2 regions of the Streptomyces sp. NPDC054757 genome follow, and region 2 is predicted to be linked to the other one. Evidence: riboswitches for the same ligand, from Rfam matches in the RefSeq annotation. Region 2 holds a riboswitch; the other holds the start of a gene.

Region 1 (7,884 bases), on a different contig from region 2:
TCCAGGGGCAGTTGCGGATAGCCGGTCTTGGTGACGTTGTAGCCGTCCACCACCAGATGGGCCTGCGGCAGTGAGAGCAGCTGGTCGAGGAGGGCCGGGTCGGTGTCGGAGAGCGCCCTGGCCGCGACGTCCTTGGGCGAGAGCCTGCCGGGCTCGACCGCGTCCACGGAGTCGGCGGGGCGCGAGGTCACCGGCGGCAGGGCCAGTTCGCGCCGCAGCCCCTGGGCGGCGTCGAGCACCGTGTCGAGGAGCAGCCGCAGCCGCATGTCCTCGACCGAGCGCCCCTCGCGCACGGCGCGGCGGCCGGCCTCGACCGCCGCCTCGGCCTCACCGAGCCGCGCCTTCAGCCGGCGCGACTCGCTCTCGGCTGCGGCGACCCGGGCCGCCGAGTCGGACCTGACCGCTTCGATCTCGGAGCCGGAGCGGCGCAGCGCGGCCTCGCCGCGCTTCACATCGCTCTGCGCGCTGCGCAGCTTGCGCTGAAGCGATTCAGCATCCTTGCGGGCCGCCTCCAACTCCGTACGCAGCCGCTCGTTCTCGCTCCTGGTCTGCGCCCGTGCCTCGGCCAGCTCCGCGCGCATCCGCTCCAGCTCGTGCCGGCCCGCCTCGTCGGCGCGCTCGGCGACCACCCGCTGGGCCTCCTCGCCCGCGGCGGCCACCAGCTTCACCCAGCCGGCCGGACGCAGTACGTAGGCCGCCGCCGCCACATCCACCGGGTCGGCGGCGGCGGGCGGCGAGCCCGCTTCGAGCGCCCCGGTCAGTTCGGGCTGGGACTCCTTCAGCCGGTCTCCGATGCGCCCGCGGAACACCGCGTCGCCCTCCAGGGCCGCGGCCATCGCGTTACCCGCGAACTTGGCCCGTCTGCTGGGAGTGAAACGGGCGTACTGCCGCAGCTGCGCCGGGAGTTCGGGCACGGTCAGCCCACCGAAGGCGTCGGAGACGAGCGCGACGACACGTCTCCGTACCGCTTCGGGCAGCGGACGGTCGAGCGCCTCCGCGGCGTCGCCGGCCGCGTCGGCCGGCTCCGTACCGCCTTCAGCGTCCACCATCCGTCACCCCACTGTCGCTCTTCAGGGGGCTCCCTCAGGAGCCGCCGCCCGGCCTGTCCACCAGCTCGATCTGGTCCACCGCGTTGCACCAGCGGCAGCGCACCGACTCGATGGTCTCACTGACCACCTCGCGCTCCTCCACCTTGGGCTCACCGGCCAGGTCGAGATGTATGTACTCGACAACCTTCGACGAGCGCGTCACGTCGAACCGGGTGAGATTGCCGCAGAGCGTGCAGCGCCACCGGGTGTCGGCGGTCGGCATGGGAACCGTCGTCATACGTGCGTCCTCTTCGTTCGTACTGCCTCGGTCGCGGTGCGCCATCGAACTGCGGATGTACTCCCCGCAACCCTACGGCCTACGGCATACCCCGGGGGCGGACCTGCCGACCGCGGAGAGCCCGGCGAGGCGATCTGCCCGTTTGCGTCCGGTTGGGCCATGCTCGGTGGATGTTCACGTGGCGGAATGCACCCGGCCGGAAGGCGCCCGGACGGCGCGGGGGCCCGCTGGGCGGTCCGGTCGTGACATACGGCCTGATCGGCCTCTGCTGCCTGGTCTTCCTGATGAGCCCGGTCTCGGGGATCGACCCGGCGTACGGGACCGGCGACAACCTGCTCGCCGCCCAGAGCGCCTATTTCGAACACTGGGGCGTCGTCCCCACCGAACTGATGAGCGGCGCCCCGGGCGCGCTGCTCACCCCGCTCACCGCGCTCTTCATCCATGCGAACTGGCTGCATCTGCTGGGGAACATGCTGTTCCTCTATGTCTTCGGCGCGATGGCCGAGGAGCGCATGGGCCGTCTGCACTTCGCCGTCTTCTACGTGGTGAGCGGCTATGCGGCCCTGGGGGCGTACGCCCTCACCCACAGCGGCTCCGACCAGACCCTGGTGGGCGCGTCCGGGGCGATCTCGGCGGTGCTCGGCGCCTTCCTGAGCCTCTTCCCCCGGGCCCGGGTGACGAGCATCTTCCCGTTCCTGCTGTTCCTGCCGCTGCGTTTCCCCGCCTGGATCGTGCTGGTCTTCTGGTTCGTCCTGCAGTGGCTGGCGGCAGGCCAGCAGACCGGCACCGGCCCCGGAGTCGCGTACACCGCCCATCTGGTGGGGTTCACGCTCGGCTTCGGCTACGCGGCGGTGCGGTACTGGCGTACGACTAGAGTGAAACTCCCAGCGACGGCCACCGAGGGAGAAAGCAAGCCGTGATCACCGCGATCGTGCTCATCAAGACCAGCGTGGACCGGATCCCCGAGATCGCCGAGTCGCTCGCCTCGCTGGAGAACATCAGCGAGGTCTACTCCGTCACCGGGACGTACGACCTGATCGCCCTGGTCCGGGTGGCCCGCCACGACGACCTCGCGGACATCATCCCCGGCCGGATCAGCAAGATCCCCGGCGTAGAGGCCACGGACACGCATGTGGCGTTCCGTACCTACTCGCAGCACGACCTGGAAGCGGCCTTCGCCATCGGCCTGGACGCATAGGGCCGGTCCGGACCAACCGCCCGGTGCTGCGGGGCCCTCGGGTCCCGCAGCACCGGGCGGCCGTCGTACGTGTCCGCTCCGGCGTGCTCAGACGGCCGGCACGCAGCGGCCGTCCTCGGTGCGGTAGTTCCAGCGGGCACCATCGCGCACCAGTTCCTTCACCGCGTTCACGAAGCGCTCCACGTGCTCGTCGGGCGTACCGGCGCCGAAGCTCACCCGTACCGCGTTGAGCGAGCGCTCCCCCGGCTCGCCCTCCGGGGCCCCGCACTCCCCCTGGTCCTGCGGGTCGCTGCCGAGCAGGGTCCGTACGAGCGGGTGGGCGCAGAAGAGACCGTCACGGACCCCGATGCCGTACTCGGCGGAGAGCGCGGCGGCGAAGTGCGAGCTGTTCCAGCCCTCCACCACGAACGAGATGACACCGACCCGCGGGGCGTCGTCGCCGAAGAGCGAGAGCACCTTGACCGCCTCCACTTCGCCGAGCCCTTCGAGGACCTTGGCGACCAGCGTCTGCTCGCGCTCCACCAGCGACGGGAAGCCCGCTTCGGTGAGCGCCCGGCAGGCGGAGGCGATGGAGTGGACGCCGATGACATTGGGCGATCCGGCCTCGTGGCGGGCGGCCGTGGTGTGCCACTCGACATCGACACCGCCGTCGGCGCGCCGGGCCACACTGCGGGAGGCGCCGCCGCCCGCGAGGTACGGCTCGGCCGCGAGCAGCCAGTCGGAGCGGCCGGCGAGGACCCCGGAGCCGAACGGGGCGTACAGCTTGTGGCCGGAGAAGGCGACCCAGTCGACGTCGAGCTCCGCGATGTCCACGGGGTGGTGCGGTGCGAGCTGCGCCGCGTCCAGCACGATACGGGCGCCGTGGGCGTGGGCGGCGGCGGCCAGCTCCCTTACCGGCCACAGCTCACCGGTGACGTTGGACGCGCCCGTGACGCAGACCAGGGCGGGCGCCTGCGGTGCCGTACGGGCGGCCAGCGCGCGGTCCAGGGTCTCGACGGCCTGCTGCGGGGTGCGCGGGGCGTTGAGGTAGGTCACCTCGGCGTCGCGCCAGGGCAGCAGCGAGGCGTGGTGCTCGGTCTCGAAGACGAAGACCTCGCAGCCCTCGGGGATCACCGCGGCGAGCAGATTCAGCGAGTCGGTGGTCGAACGGGTGAAGACGACCTGGTCGTCCTCGCGGCAGCCGAGGAACTCGGCGACGGTCGTCCGGCTGTTCTCGAAGAGGTCCGTGGAGAGCTGCGAGAGATACCCGGCGCCGCGGTGCACGCTGCCGTAGTACGGGGCGTACGCCGCCACGTCGTCCCAGACACGCTGGAGGGCCGGGGCGCTCGCCGCGTAGTCCAGCGCCGCGTAGCTGACCTCACCGCCGGTGACGAGCGGGACCAGGACGTCCCTGCCGAGCACCGGGAGGTTCTCGGAGGAATCCTGACAAACCGAAGGGTTGACGGCAGCGCTGGGGACAGACATGACGAACTCCCGGAAAAGGGCAGGCGAATGCACTGTGCGTGCCACACGCAACAGTGCGGAGAAAGGGTGCGGAGAAGGGGCCTACTGCCCTATCGCATTCGCTGAACCACGGAAGAACTCCCTCGACGACCAGGATCCCTGTCGAGGGATCCGCGCTTGCCGAGGACTTCGCTGCCCACGGCCTGGTCTTCACCCAGGGCACCCCGCCACGGACGGAGGGTTGCCGGACAGCGGGCTGGGGCCGTAGTCGCTGTCACTCATGACCTGGAGAGAATCCTGCCATACGTCGCCGGACGCGCCAAGGCGCAGTCCACAGCATGAGACCGCCGGCCGGCCGGATGCTGTGCGACCGCGCCCCGGTTGCCCGTACGGGGTCAGGCGTTGCTGGCGACGACCCAGCGCTCAAGGGCGCGGGCCGCCGCTCCCGAGTCGACGGACTCGGCGGCCCGCGCGATGCCATCGGCGATCCGCTCGTTGAGCGATCCGGGCCCCGGGTCCAGCGCGACCAGCGCCGCCGCCGAGTTGAGCAGGACGGCGTCCCGTACCGGACCGGCCTCACCGGCCAGCAGCCTGCGCGCCACATCCGCGTTGTACGACGAGTCGCCGCCGCGCAGCGCCTCCACCGGGACCAGACCGATGCCCACCTCGCGCGGGTCGAACGCCTCCTCGCGCACCGCGCCGTCCGCCACGGTCCAGACCCTGGACGTGGCGGTGGTGGTCAGCTCGTCGAGACCGTCGTCCCCGCGGAAGACCAGCGCCGACGAACCGCGCTCGGCCAGCACGCCCGCGACGATGGGCGCCATCCGGGCGTCGGAGACACCGGTCGCCTGCGCCCTGACCTTCGCCGGGTTGGTGAGCGGCCCGAGGAAGTTGAAGGTGGTGCGGATGCCCAACTCCTTGCGGGCCGCGGCCACATAGCGCAGTGCGGGGTGGAACTTCACCGCGAAGCAGTAGGTGATGCCCGCCTCAGCCGCGACCTCGACCACCCGCTCCGGGGTCAGCTGGAGATTGACGCCCAGCTTCTCCAGGACGTCGGATGCCCCGCTCTGGGACGAGGCCGCCCGGTTGCCGTGCTTGACGACCTTGGCGCCGGTGCCCGCCACGACGATGGAGGACATGGTCGAGATGTTCACGGTGTTGGCGCCGTCACCGCCGGTGCCGACGATGTCCACACTGGGACCCGGCACGTCGATGAGCCTGGCGTGCGCGTACATCGCCCGGACCAGACCGCTGATCTCCGCGACCGTCTCGCCCTTGGCGCGCAGCGCGACCGCGAACCCGGCGATCTGCGCGTCCGTCGCCTCGCCGCTCATGATGCGGTCCATCGCCCAGGCGGTGGCGTCCGCGCTCTGGTCGACGCCGCGGAGCAGGGAGTCGAGGACACCCGGCCAGGAGGGTGCCGCCACGCTGTCGCCGCCGACCGGGGTCACAACGCTCATGGTCCACTCCTGGGGTCCACCGTCGAACAGGGGTAAGGCCTGGGGCCTGTCGTCAGAGTGCCGTCGTTGCCCGAAGGGCGGCCGCGCGGCGTCTGGTGCGTGCGATCGCAAGGCGCCGGAATGTTCTCGTAGCGGAGCTACTAGGGCATTCCGGCAACGCCGCGAGCGTGCGTGCCAGGCGTCGCGCGGCAGGCGGCACTTTGACGACAGGCCCCAGCTTATCCAGCTCCGGGGAGCGCGAAGAGCCCCGTCCATCGAATGGACGGGGCTCCCGCTGTGGCGACTTCTCAGTCGGTCAGGTGATCAGTGGTGACCGTGGCCGCTGGTGATCTCCTTGTACTCGTCGGCGGTGGGCTTCTCGATCTGGCTGTGCTCGCCGTAGTAGCCCTTGCTGAGCTTGGCGCGGACACGGGTCAGACGGGAGACCTTGCGCGCGACACCGTTCTCGTCGACCTCGGGGCCGATTTCGAGCGGCTGGTACTGCTCGTGCGCGGTCAGGGTGTGCAGCTGCGCGGGGGCGAGCGGCTCGTGGACCTCGATGAACTCACCGTGCGGCAGGCGCTTGATGACACCGGACTCGCGCCCGTGCAGCACCTTCTCGCGGTCACGGCGCTGCAGGCCGAGGCACCAGCGCTTGGTGACGATGAACGCGATGACCGGTCCGACGAACATCCCGATCCGGACGAACCAGGTGATCGCGTTGATCGACAGATCGAAGTGCGTGGCCCAGAGGTCGTTGCCGCCGCCGACGAGCAGGATCAGGTAGAGCGTGATCCAGGCGACGCCGAGACCCGTACGCGTCGGGGCGTTGCGCGGGCGGTCCAGGATGTGGTGCTCGCGCTTGTCCCCGGTGATCCAGGACTCGATGAACGGGTAGACGCCGATACCGACCAGGACCAGCGGGAAGACCACGATCGGGATGAACACACCCAGGACGAGGGTGTGACCCCAGGCGTTGATCTCCCAGCCCGGCATGATGCGGACGAGACCTTCGGAGAATCCCATGTACCAGTCGGGCTGGGCGCCGGTCGACACCTGGTCCGGGCGGTACGGGCCGATCTCCCAGATCGGGTTGATCGAGGCGATCGCCGCCATGGCCGCGATGACACCGAAGACCAGGAAGAAGAAGCCTCCGGCCTTGGCCATGTAGACCGGCAGCAGCGGCATGCCGACGACGTTCTTGTTGGTCTTGCCGGGACCCGCGAACTGCGTGTGCTTGTGATAGAAGACCAGGATCAGGTGGCCGACCAGCAGACCGAGCATGATGCCCGGCAGCAGCAGGACGTGGACCGAGTAGAACCGGGAGACGAAGTCGCCGCCGGGGAACTCACCGCCGTACAGGAACATCGACAGGTACGAGCCGACGATCGGGATGGAGAGCATGACGCCCTCCATGAACCGCACACCCGTACCGGAGAGCAGGTCGTCCGGGAGGGAGTAGCCGGTGAAGCCGGTGAACATCCCGAGCACCAGCAGCAGGAAGCCGAAGAGCCAGTTGATCTCGCGCGGCTTGCGGAAGGCGCCCGTGAAGAACACGCGCATCATGTGCACCAGCATGCCGGCCAGGAAGACCAGGGCCGCCCAGTGGTGGATCTGCCGGATGAGCAGACCGCCGCGGACCTCCAGGCTGATGTTCACCGTCGAGGCGTACGCCTCGGACATGTGGATGCCCTGGAGCGGCACGTACGGGCCGTCGTAGACGACCTCGTTCATGCTCGGGTGGAAGAACAGCGTCAGATAGACACCCGTGAGGATGATGATGATGAAGCTGTAGAGGCAGATCTCCCCGAGCATGAAGGACCAGTGGTCCGGGAAGATCTTGCGCATGTTGGTCTTGGCCAGGCCGTAGATGCCGAGCCGGCCATCCGCCCAGTCGGCCACCCGCTCGCCGGCGGGCGCCTTGCGCTGTGTATCCGTCACGGTGCTCATCCGCGCTCCCAGAAGGCAGGACCGACGGGCTCTGCGAAGTCGCCGAGCGCTTCGAGGTTACCCTCGCCGTTCACACCGATCCGCAGCTGCGGAAGCGGGTGGCCGGCCGGGCCGAAGATGACGCGGGCGCCGTCGGACAGGTCGAAGGTGGACTGGTGGCACGGGCAGAGCACGTGGTGCGTCTGCTGCTCGTACAGGCTGATCGGGCAGCCGACGTGGGTGCAGATCTTGGAGAACGCGACGATGCCGTCGTGGGCCCACTCGCGTTCCTTCTTGTCCTTGATGTTGTCCGGCTGGATACGGACGATCATCAGGGCGGCCTTGGCGATCTGCGTCTGGAAGTCCTCGTCGGACTCCGAGAGGCCCTGCGGCATCGCGAACGTCAGCGAACCGACGGCCACGTCCTCGGGACGCAGCGGCTGGTTGGTGTTCATGTTGATGAGCACCTTGCCGCGCGCCCACAGCGTCTTGCGGAGCTTCTTCTCCGGCAGCGGACCCAGGTCGCGCAGGAGCATCACACCGGCGAGC
Region 2 (7,884 bases):
ACCCAGAGCGAGTCGGCGTCCCCCTCGACGGCGGAGAGCCCGGAGACGAGACCGCCCCCGCCGCGCTTGGACGTGAGTTCACCGTCGTCGCGGAGGGTGTACGAGACGGGGCCCCGGTTGGAGGCGACGAGGACGCGGGCGCGGGGAGAGGCCATGACGCGAACCTAGCCCGTGCCGCGAACGCTCAAACGTGGGGCGCTCGGCGTGGGCGCTGGGGTGGGGCGCTCGGCGTGCTCGGCGTGAGAACCCGGGGGCCCCGGGGCGGCGCGGGCCGGGCGGCCGCGCGGGGCGGTCCGTCAGTGCGGCGCCGCGGCTCCGTCGGCGGCGGGGGCGCGCTCGTCCTCCGGGACGGAGATCACCCAGTGGGTGGCCTGCCGGGGCCGGAGGTAGAGCGCCCAGTACGCGGCGGCGGCCACCACGACGGCCCCGGTGATCACCAGGCTCTGGGCGCTCTGCTGGCAGAGCACCCAGGCCAGGACGACGACCAGCAGGGCCGGGACGGCGGGCCACAGCGGCATGCGCCAGGCCAGCCGGTGCTTGTGGTCACCGCGCCGCGACACCAGGGCGCCCAGGGCGACGAAGACGTACATCGCGGCCACCGCGACACCCGTGACATCGCTCAGCGTGTCCAGATTGACGAAGCACAGCACCGCCCCCGGCACGCCCACGGCCAGCGTCGCCGCCCAGGGGGAGCCGTACCGCTTCCCGATGTGCGACAGGACGCGGTTGGCGGCGGCCGGCCAGGCGGCGTCGCGTGCCGACGAGTAGACGACGCGGGAGTTCTGGATCACCATCACGATCGCCGCGTTGATGATCGCCAGGGCGATGCAGAGGCTGACGAACGTGCCGACGCCGGAGTTGCTCCACCTCTGCACCATGCCCGCCACATCACCGGTGGCGAGGGTCCCGAGGTCCGGGGCACCGAGCGTGATCGCGACGACCGGGATCAGTACGACGGCGGCGCCGATGGCGAGCGTCCAGAGCACGGTGCGGGAGACGTTGCGGCGCGGGTTGTCCATCTCCTCGGCCAGATACACGGCGGTCGAGAAGCCCTGGAGGATGAAGAGCGCGGTGGCGAGCCCGGTGACGATCAGCCCGGCGGTGACGGGCGAGCTGTGGCCGTGTCCTGCGTCCATCACCGGGTGGACGAGCACCGATGCGGAGCGGCTGGTGTGGCTGAAGCCGAGGAAGGCGACGACCGCGCAGGCCACCACTTCGAGTACCAGGAAGATCCCGGTGATCCAGGCGTTGGCACGGAGGTCCAGCAGGCCCATCGCGGTGGCGAGCAGCATCACACCGGCCGCCGTGTACTGCGGGTCCAGATGCGCGAGCGGCGCCAGATAGTCGGCGGTGCCCAGCGCGATGATCGGCGGCACGATCATGACGACGATCAGTGAGAGCACGAAGACCAGCCAGCCGGCGAGGCGGCCCATCAGGGTGCCCACCATGGCGTACTCGCCACCCGAGCTCGGTATGAGCGTGCCCAGCTCCGAGTAGGTGAACGCGACCCCGATACAGAGCAGGCCCGCGATGGCGATGGTGAGGGCCGTCCCGGTGCCCAGGGTGGCGAACGAGTCCGGCACGATCACGAAGAGCGACGATGCCGGGGTCAGACAGGAGAGCGTCAGCAGCGTGCCGCCCACCACACCGATGGACCGGGTGAGCGTGGGAGCCTCCCCCGCCGTCACGGCACGGGTGTCCGCCGCCGGTTTCCCGGGGGCTGCGGCAACGGTCGTGTCGGGCGTAGAGGTCATCCGTCGTCCCATCGGTACTGGCGGCAGGGGGAGGGCCGGTGGCATGAGGGGGAGGCACTCCCCGGCGCGAGCCACCGATGAGTACCGCACATGCACGGCGGACCATGAGCGGACCAAGAGGGGCGTTCACGCCGCTCCGGTGACCGAAATACAACTCGCGACGCCGATTCCCGTCAAGGGTTCGTTAACGCGTCATTGCAACGGAATCCGTTGTGCGGTCAGGGATACGCGGCGCTCATCACCGCTTCGAATGCGGTGATTGCACGGATATCGCGGCTTGAAAAGGGGTGCGGATTCTCGTGCCGGCTTTGGCCAAATCCTTTCCATGGACAGCTGCCGGAGGAGGAGAGGGCTGCCCGGAGCGGGTGATCCGGGCAGGCCGCCCAGACCGGATCACCCGGTCCGGGCCGCCCGACCGCATCGCCCGGTCAGGCCGCCCGGCGCGCCGCGTACTCCCCGACGTCCCGCATCGGGGGCCGCTCCTCGGTGTCCACCGGGTAGGTCCGCGGTACGAAGCCCTCCGCGCTCCGTTCGAACTGCGTCAGCGCCGGACGCACCAGCTGGCCCCGTGACAGCCGCAGCTGCGCCGTGCGGTAGATCGCCGCCGCCATCCGCCCCAGCGCGAGCCCGTCCTGGTGGCGGTGTTTGCGCGAGCCCACGTCGACCTGGGCCAGTGCGTCGAGCCCCACCGTGTGGAGCGCGTCGACCAGGAGGCCCAGCTCCACCCCGTAACCGACCGGGAACGGCAGCTGTTCGAGCAGCGAGCGCCGCACCGCGTACTCGCCGCCCAGCGGCTGGACGAAACCGGCCAGCTGCGGCCAGTGCAGATTGAGCAGCGGGCGCGCCACCAGCTCGGTCACCCGGCCGCCCTGTCCCGCGGCCTCGCCGAGCGGCCGGTCGTACATGGCCTTGACGAACTGCACATCGGGTTCGGTCAGCAGCGGCCCGACGATCCCCGAGACGAAGTCCGCGGAGAACTCCCGCAGATCCGCGTCGACGAAGCAGACGATGTCGCCGCCGGTCACCAGGAGCGAGCGCCACAGCACTTCGCCCTTGCCGGGCACGGCAGGGAGCCGCGGCAGGATCTCGTCCCGGTGCACCACGCGCGCCCCGGCCGCGGCTGCGGTCTCGGCCGTACGGTCGGTGGAGCCGGAGTCGATGACCACCAGCTCGTCCACGAGCGGCACCGGCCGGGTGTCCATCAGCTCCCGGCGGATGGTCGCGACGATCGCCCCGACCGTCGCCTCCTCGTTGAGCGCGGGCAGGACGACACTCACCTTCGTGGAGCGCTTCGCGGCGGTCAGCCGGTCCAGCGGACGGTCGGCCACCGACCAGGAACGCCTGGTCAGCCAGCGGTCCACCTCTTCCAGCACGGCGCGTCTCCTTGACTGTGAGCCATCTCGCGGTTCGGACGGCTGTCTCAACCGTCCCTGCCTTCGGTTACAGTCTTGAACAACGCGAATGGCCACGGCATGCCGGGGTCAGCACCCGCGGACAAACACGCCGGGCCCCGACGCCCGCGTCATAAGCGCTCATCCAGAGGGACTGAGGGAACGGCCCGTAGAAGTCCCGGCAACCTTCCGCCGACCGCGAGGTCATGGTGGGGAAGGTGCCAATTCCGTCTCGCGGCGAAGTACGTCGTGAGGAAGATGAGGAGAGGACCTCGCCACCATGGCTGTGCAGACCGTTACCAGCACCGAAGACTCCACCGGGACCGTCGATCTCGGCCCCGCCGCGGCGCTCTCGTGCCGCGAGTGCGGTGAGCGTTTCCCCCTCGGCCCCCTCTTCGCCTGTGCGTCCTGTTTCGGGCCGCTCGAAGTGGCGTACGACCTGCCGAGCGGCTCCCCCGACGAGCTGAGGAAGCGCATCGAGGCCGGCCCGAACAGCATCTGGCGCTACGCCCCGCTGCTGCCCGTCCCCGCGGGCGTGGCCGACCAGCCCAATCTGAACCCGGGCTTCACCAAGCTCGTCAAGGCCGACAACCTCGCCCGTGAGCTGGGCGTCACCGGCGGTCTGCACATCAAGGACGACTCCGGCAACCCGACGCACTCCTTCAAGGACCGTGTCGTCGCCATCGCCGTCGAGGCCGCCCGCGCCTTCGGCTTCACCACGCTCTCCTGCTCGTCCACGGGCAACCTGGCAGGCGCCGTCGGCGCCGCCGCCGCCCGCGCCGGCTTCCGCTCCTGTGTCTTCATCCCGCACGACCTGGAGCAGGGCAAGGTCGTGATGGCCGCGGTCTACGGCGGTGAACTGGTCGGCATCGAAGGCAACTACGACGACGTCAACCGCTTCTGCTCCGAACTGATCGGCGACCCGATCGGGGAGGGCTGGGGCTTCGTCAACGTCAACCTCCGCCCGTACTACGGCGAGGGTTCCAAGACCCTGGCGTACGAGATCTGCGAGCAGCTCGGCTGGCGGCTGCCCGACCAGATCGTCATCCCGATCGCCTCGGGCTCCCAGCTCACGAAGATCGACAAGGGCCTCCAGGAGCTGATCAAGCTCGGCCTGGTCGAGGACAAGCCGTACAAGATCTTCGGTGCGCAGGCCGAGGGCTGCTCGCCGGTCTCCACCGCGTTCAAGGCCGGGCACGACGTCGTACGGCCGCAGAAGCCGGACACGATCGCCAAGTCGCTGGCGATCGGCAACCCGGCGGACGGCCCGTACGTCCTGGACATCGCGCGGCGCACCGGTGGCGCGGTCGAGGACGTCAACGACGAGCAGATCGTCGACGCGATCAAGCTGCTGGCCCGGACCGAGGGCATCTTCGCGGAGACCGCGGGCGGGGTGACCGTCGGCGTGACGAAGAAGCTCATCGAGGCCGGTCTGCTCGACCCGTCCCTCACCACCGTCGTCCTGAACACGGGTGACGGCCTGAAGACCCTGGACGCGGTCGCCCCGACGTCCGGCCCGACCGCGACGATCCGTCCGACCCTGGACGCGTTCCGCGAGGCCGGACTGGCCACGGGCGCCTGACACCCGCTGTCGACCGCCTGACACCGCCGTCCACCGTCCGACACCGCTGCCCATCCCCGGAAGGCAATCCGCATGAGCGTCAAGGTCCGTATCCCCACCATCCTCCGCACCTACACCGGCGGCCAGGCCGAGGTCGCGGCCGACGGCGGCACCCTCTCCGAGGTCATCGCCGACCTGGAGAAGAACCACACGGGCATCGCGGCCCGAGTCCTGGACGACCAGGGCAAGCTGCGCCGCTTCGTGAACGTGTACGTGAACGACGACGACGTCCGCTTCGAGCAGGGCCTGGAGACGGCGACGCCGGACGGCGCGGGCATCTCCATCATCCCGGCCGTCGCCGGCGGCTGAGCGAGCCCGCTGCCGCCCCCGCCCGGCATCTCCGCTGGACCCGTTGCCCTCTCCGCGTACGAAGCGGAGGGGGCAATTCAGCATGATTGAACACGGTAGAGTTGGGGCAGCCCCCTTGATCGCCCGCATCGCGGGCAGCCGAGCACGCGTCAATGTGCGGGCAATGTGCTCCCTCTCTTTGCGGCGTAAGTGCCCTTTGCCCGGCCCGACTTGCCCGGGGATCCCCGGAAATCCGCCGAATGGCGCCCTCGGCCGCGCTCAGAATTCTCGTCCGATTGACCTGTTGCAGAGGGCAGTTGGGCAGATACATTCAGCCGCGGTCGACGCGTTCCGGCGCAAGGTCTGACCCGGATCCCGCGAAGTGCGGGCTCTGTGCAAGGGCCAGTAATAGGGGAGTTAGTCATGGCTCAGGGCACCGTCAAGTGGTTCAACGCGGAGAAGGGGTACGGCTTCATCGCGGTCGACGGTGGTGCGGATGTTTTCGTCCACTACAGCGCGATTCAGATGGACGGCTACCGCACCCTTGAAGAAGGTCAGCGAGTCGAGTTCGAGATCTCGCAGGGCCAGAAGGGTCCGCAGGCGGACATGGTCAAACTCGCCGTCTGATCTCGGCGCGATCGGCCACCGAAGCACTCACGCATGAGAGGCCCGTACCCCACAGAGGGGCACGGGCCTCTCGTGCGTCCGGACCGCATCCTTCCCTTGCGCTTGCTCCCTCCCGTCACCCAACCCCCACCCCCACCGGGGCCTTCTCCGAAGGCGCTTGCACTCAAGGGGGTCGAGTGCTAATCATTGGCGTTAGCACTCTCCCAGTGAGAGTGACAGAAGGACCGGGTTGGTGAGGCCCGCGGGCCGGGTGGGGCAAGGAACCACCGGGCAAGCAGGCCGTCCGTCGCGGGCACCGCCAGGTCTGACGCTTTCCACCCCCTGTCCGGGAGGACCACTTCACATGGCCAAGATCATCGCGTTCGACGAGGAGGCACGGCGCGGTCTCGAGCGCGGGATGAACCAGCTCGCCGACGCCGTCAAGGTCACCCTCGGCCCCAAGGGCCGCAACGTCGTCCTTGAGAAGAAGTGGGGCGCCCCCACGATCACCAACGATGGTGTGTCCATCGCCAAGGAGATCGAGCTCGAGGACCCGTACGAGAAGATCGGTGCCGAGCTGGTCAAGGAGGTCGCCAAGAAGACGGACGACGTCGCCGGTGACGGTACGACCACCGCGACCGTCCTGGCGCAGGCGCTGGTCCGCGAGGGCCTCCGCAACGTCGCCGCGGGTGCCAACCCGATGGCGCTGAAGCGTGGCATCGAGAAGGCCGTCGAGGCCGTCTCCGCCGCCCTCCTGGAGCAGGCCAAGGACGTGGAGACCAAGGAGCAGATCGCTTCGACGGCCTCCATCTCCGCCGCTGACACCCAGATCGGCGAGCTCATCGCCGAGGCGATGGACAAGGTCGGCAAGGAAGGCGTCATCACCGTCGAGGAGTCGCAGACCTTCGGTCTTGAGCTTGAGCTCACCGAGGGCATGCGCTTCGACAAGGGCTACATCTCGGCGTACTTCGCCACCGACATGGAGCGTATGGAGGCGTCGCTCGACGACCCGTACATCCTGATCGTCAACTCCAAGATCGGCAACGTGAAGGACCTCCTTCCGCTGCTGGAGAAGGTCATGCAGTCCGGCAAGGCGCTGCTGATCATCGCGGAGGACGTCGAGGGCGAGGCGCTGTCGACCCTGGTCGTCAACAAGATCCGCGGCACCTTCAAGTCCGTCGCCGTCAAGGCCCCGGGCTTCGGCGACCGCCGCAAGGCCATGCTCGGTGACATCGCCATCCTCACCGGCGGCACGGTCATCTCCGAGGAGGTCGGCCTCAAGCTGGAGAGCGCCGGTCTCGACCTGCTCGGCCGCGCCCGCAAGGTCGTCATCACCAAGGACGAGACCACGATCGTCGACGGTGCCGGTGACAGCGACCAGGTCCAGGGCCGCGTCAACCAGATCCGCGCCGAGATCGAGAACTCCGACTCGGACTACGACCGCGAGAAGCTCCAGGAGCGCCTCGCGAAGCTGGCCGGCGGCGTGGCCGTCATCAAGGCCGGTGCCGCGACCGAGGTCGAGCTCAAGGAGCGCAAGCACCGCATCGAGGACGCCGTTCGCAACGCGAAGGCGGCCGTCGAGGAGGGCATCGTCGCCGGTGGTGGCGTGGCCCTGCTCCAGGCCTCCGCGGTGTTCGAGAAGCTGGAGCTCGAAGGCGACGAGTCGACCGGCGCCAACGCCGTGAAGCTCGCCCTGGAGGCCCCGCTGAAGCAGATCGCCGTCAACGGTGGTCTCGAAGGCGGAGTCGTCGTCGAGAAGGTCCGCAACCTGACGGTCGGCCACGGCCTGAACGCCGCGAGCGGCGAGTACGTGGACATGATCGCCGAGGGCATCATCGACCCGGCGAAGGTCACGCGCTCCGCGCTGCAGAACGCCGCGTCGATCGCCGCGCTGTTCCTCACCACCGAGGCCGTCATCGCCGACAAGCCGGAGAAGGCCGCCCCCGCGGGCGCCCCGGGCGGCATGCCGGGCGGTGACATGGACTTCTGATCCTCCGCTTCCAGCGAGGATCGGCTGCTCCAGACGCCGTACGGCAACCATCAGGGCGCCGGCACGGCAAGCAGTACGGCCGGTAGTACGGCACGTACGGCAAGCAGTACGGACCGAGGGCGGTACCCCTTCCCGGAGGGGTACCGCCCTCGGGCGTTCTTGGCTCGAATACCCCTCAAAACTGCTGTGTGCATGGTGAGTTGCCTCGCTAGGGTTGACACGCGTGGTCGACCA

The links. Region 2 has a riboswitch for S-adenosylmethionine ahead of thrC (threonine synthase). Riboswitches for the same ligand answer to the same signal wherever they lie in the genome.
Region 1: another riboswitch for S-adenosylmethionine. It lies ahead of ACWGKJ_RS33760 (aminotransferase class V-fold PLP-dependent enzyme); the one in region 2 lies ahead of thrC (threonine synthase).

What each region holds. Positions count from the first base shown of each region.
Region 1 is NZ_JBSHBW010000049.1:24,175-32,058, forward strand. Features, by position in the region: gene ACWGKJ_RS33740 (NYN domain-containing protein) at 1-1,049, opposite strand, end outside; gene ACWGKJ_RS33745 (hypothetical protein) at 1,084-1,326, opposite strand; gene ACWGKJ_RS33750 (rhomboid family intramembrane serine protease) at 1,497-2,246, shown strand; gene ACWGKJ_RS33755 (Lrp/AsnC family transcriptional regulator) at 2,243-2,524, shown strand; gene ACWGKJ_RS33760 (aminotransferase class V-fold PLP-dependent enzyme) at 2,612-3,988, opposite strand; SAM riboswitch class IV at 4,136-4,253, opposite strand; gene trpD (anthranilate phosphoribosyltransferase) at 4,363-5,427, opposite strand; gene qcrB (cytochrome bc1 complex cytochrome b subunit) at 5,731-7,356, opposite strand; gene qcrA (cytochrome bc1 complex Rieske iron-sulfur subunit) at 7,353-7,884, opposite strand, start outside.
Region 2 is NZ_JBSHBW010000004.1:205,219-213,102, forward strand. Features, by position in the region: gene ACWGKJ_RS07930 (alpha,alpha-trehalose-phosphate synthase (UDP-forming)) at 1-155, opposite strand, end outside; gene ACWGKJ_RS07935 (APC family permease) at 297-1,754, opposite strand; gene ACWGKJ_RS07940 (glucosyl-3-phosphoglycerate synthase) at 2,183-3,127, opposite strand; SAM riboswitch class I at 3,284-3,410, shown strand; gene thrC (threonine synthase) at 3,426-4,727, shown strand; gene ACWGKJ_RS07950 (MoaD/ThiS family protein) at 4,800-5,075, shown strand; gene ACWGKJ_RS07955 (cold-shock protein) at 5,478-5,681, shown strand; gene groL (chaperonin GroEL) at 6,025-7,650, shown strand.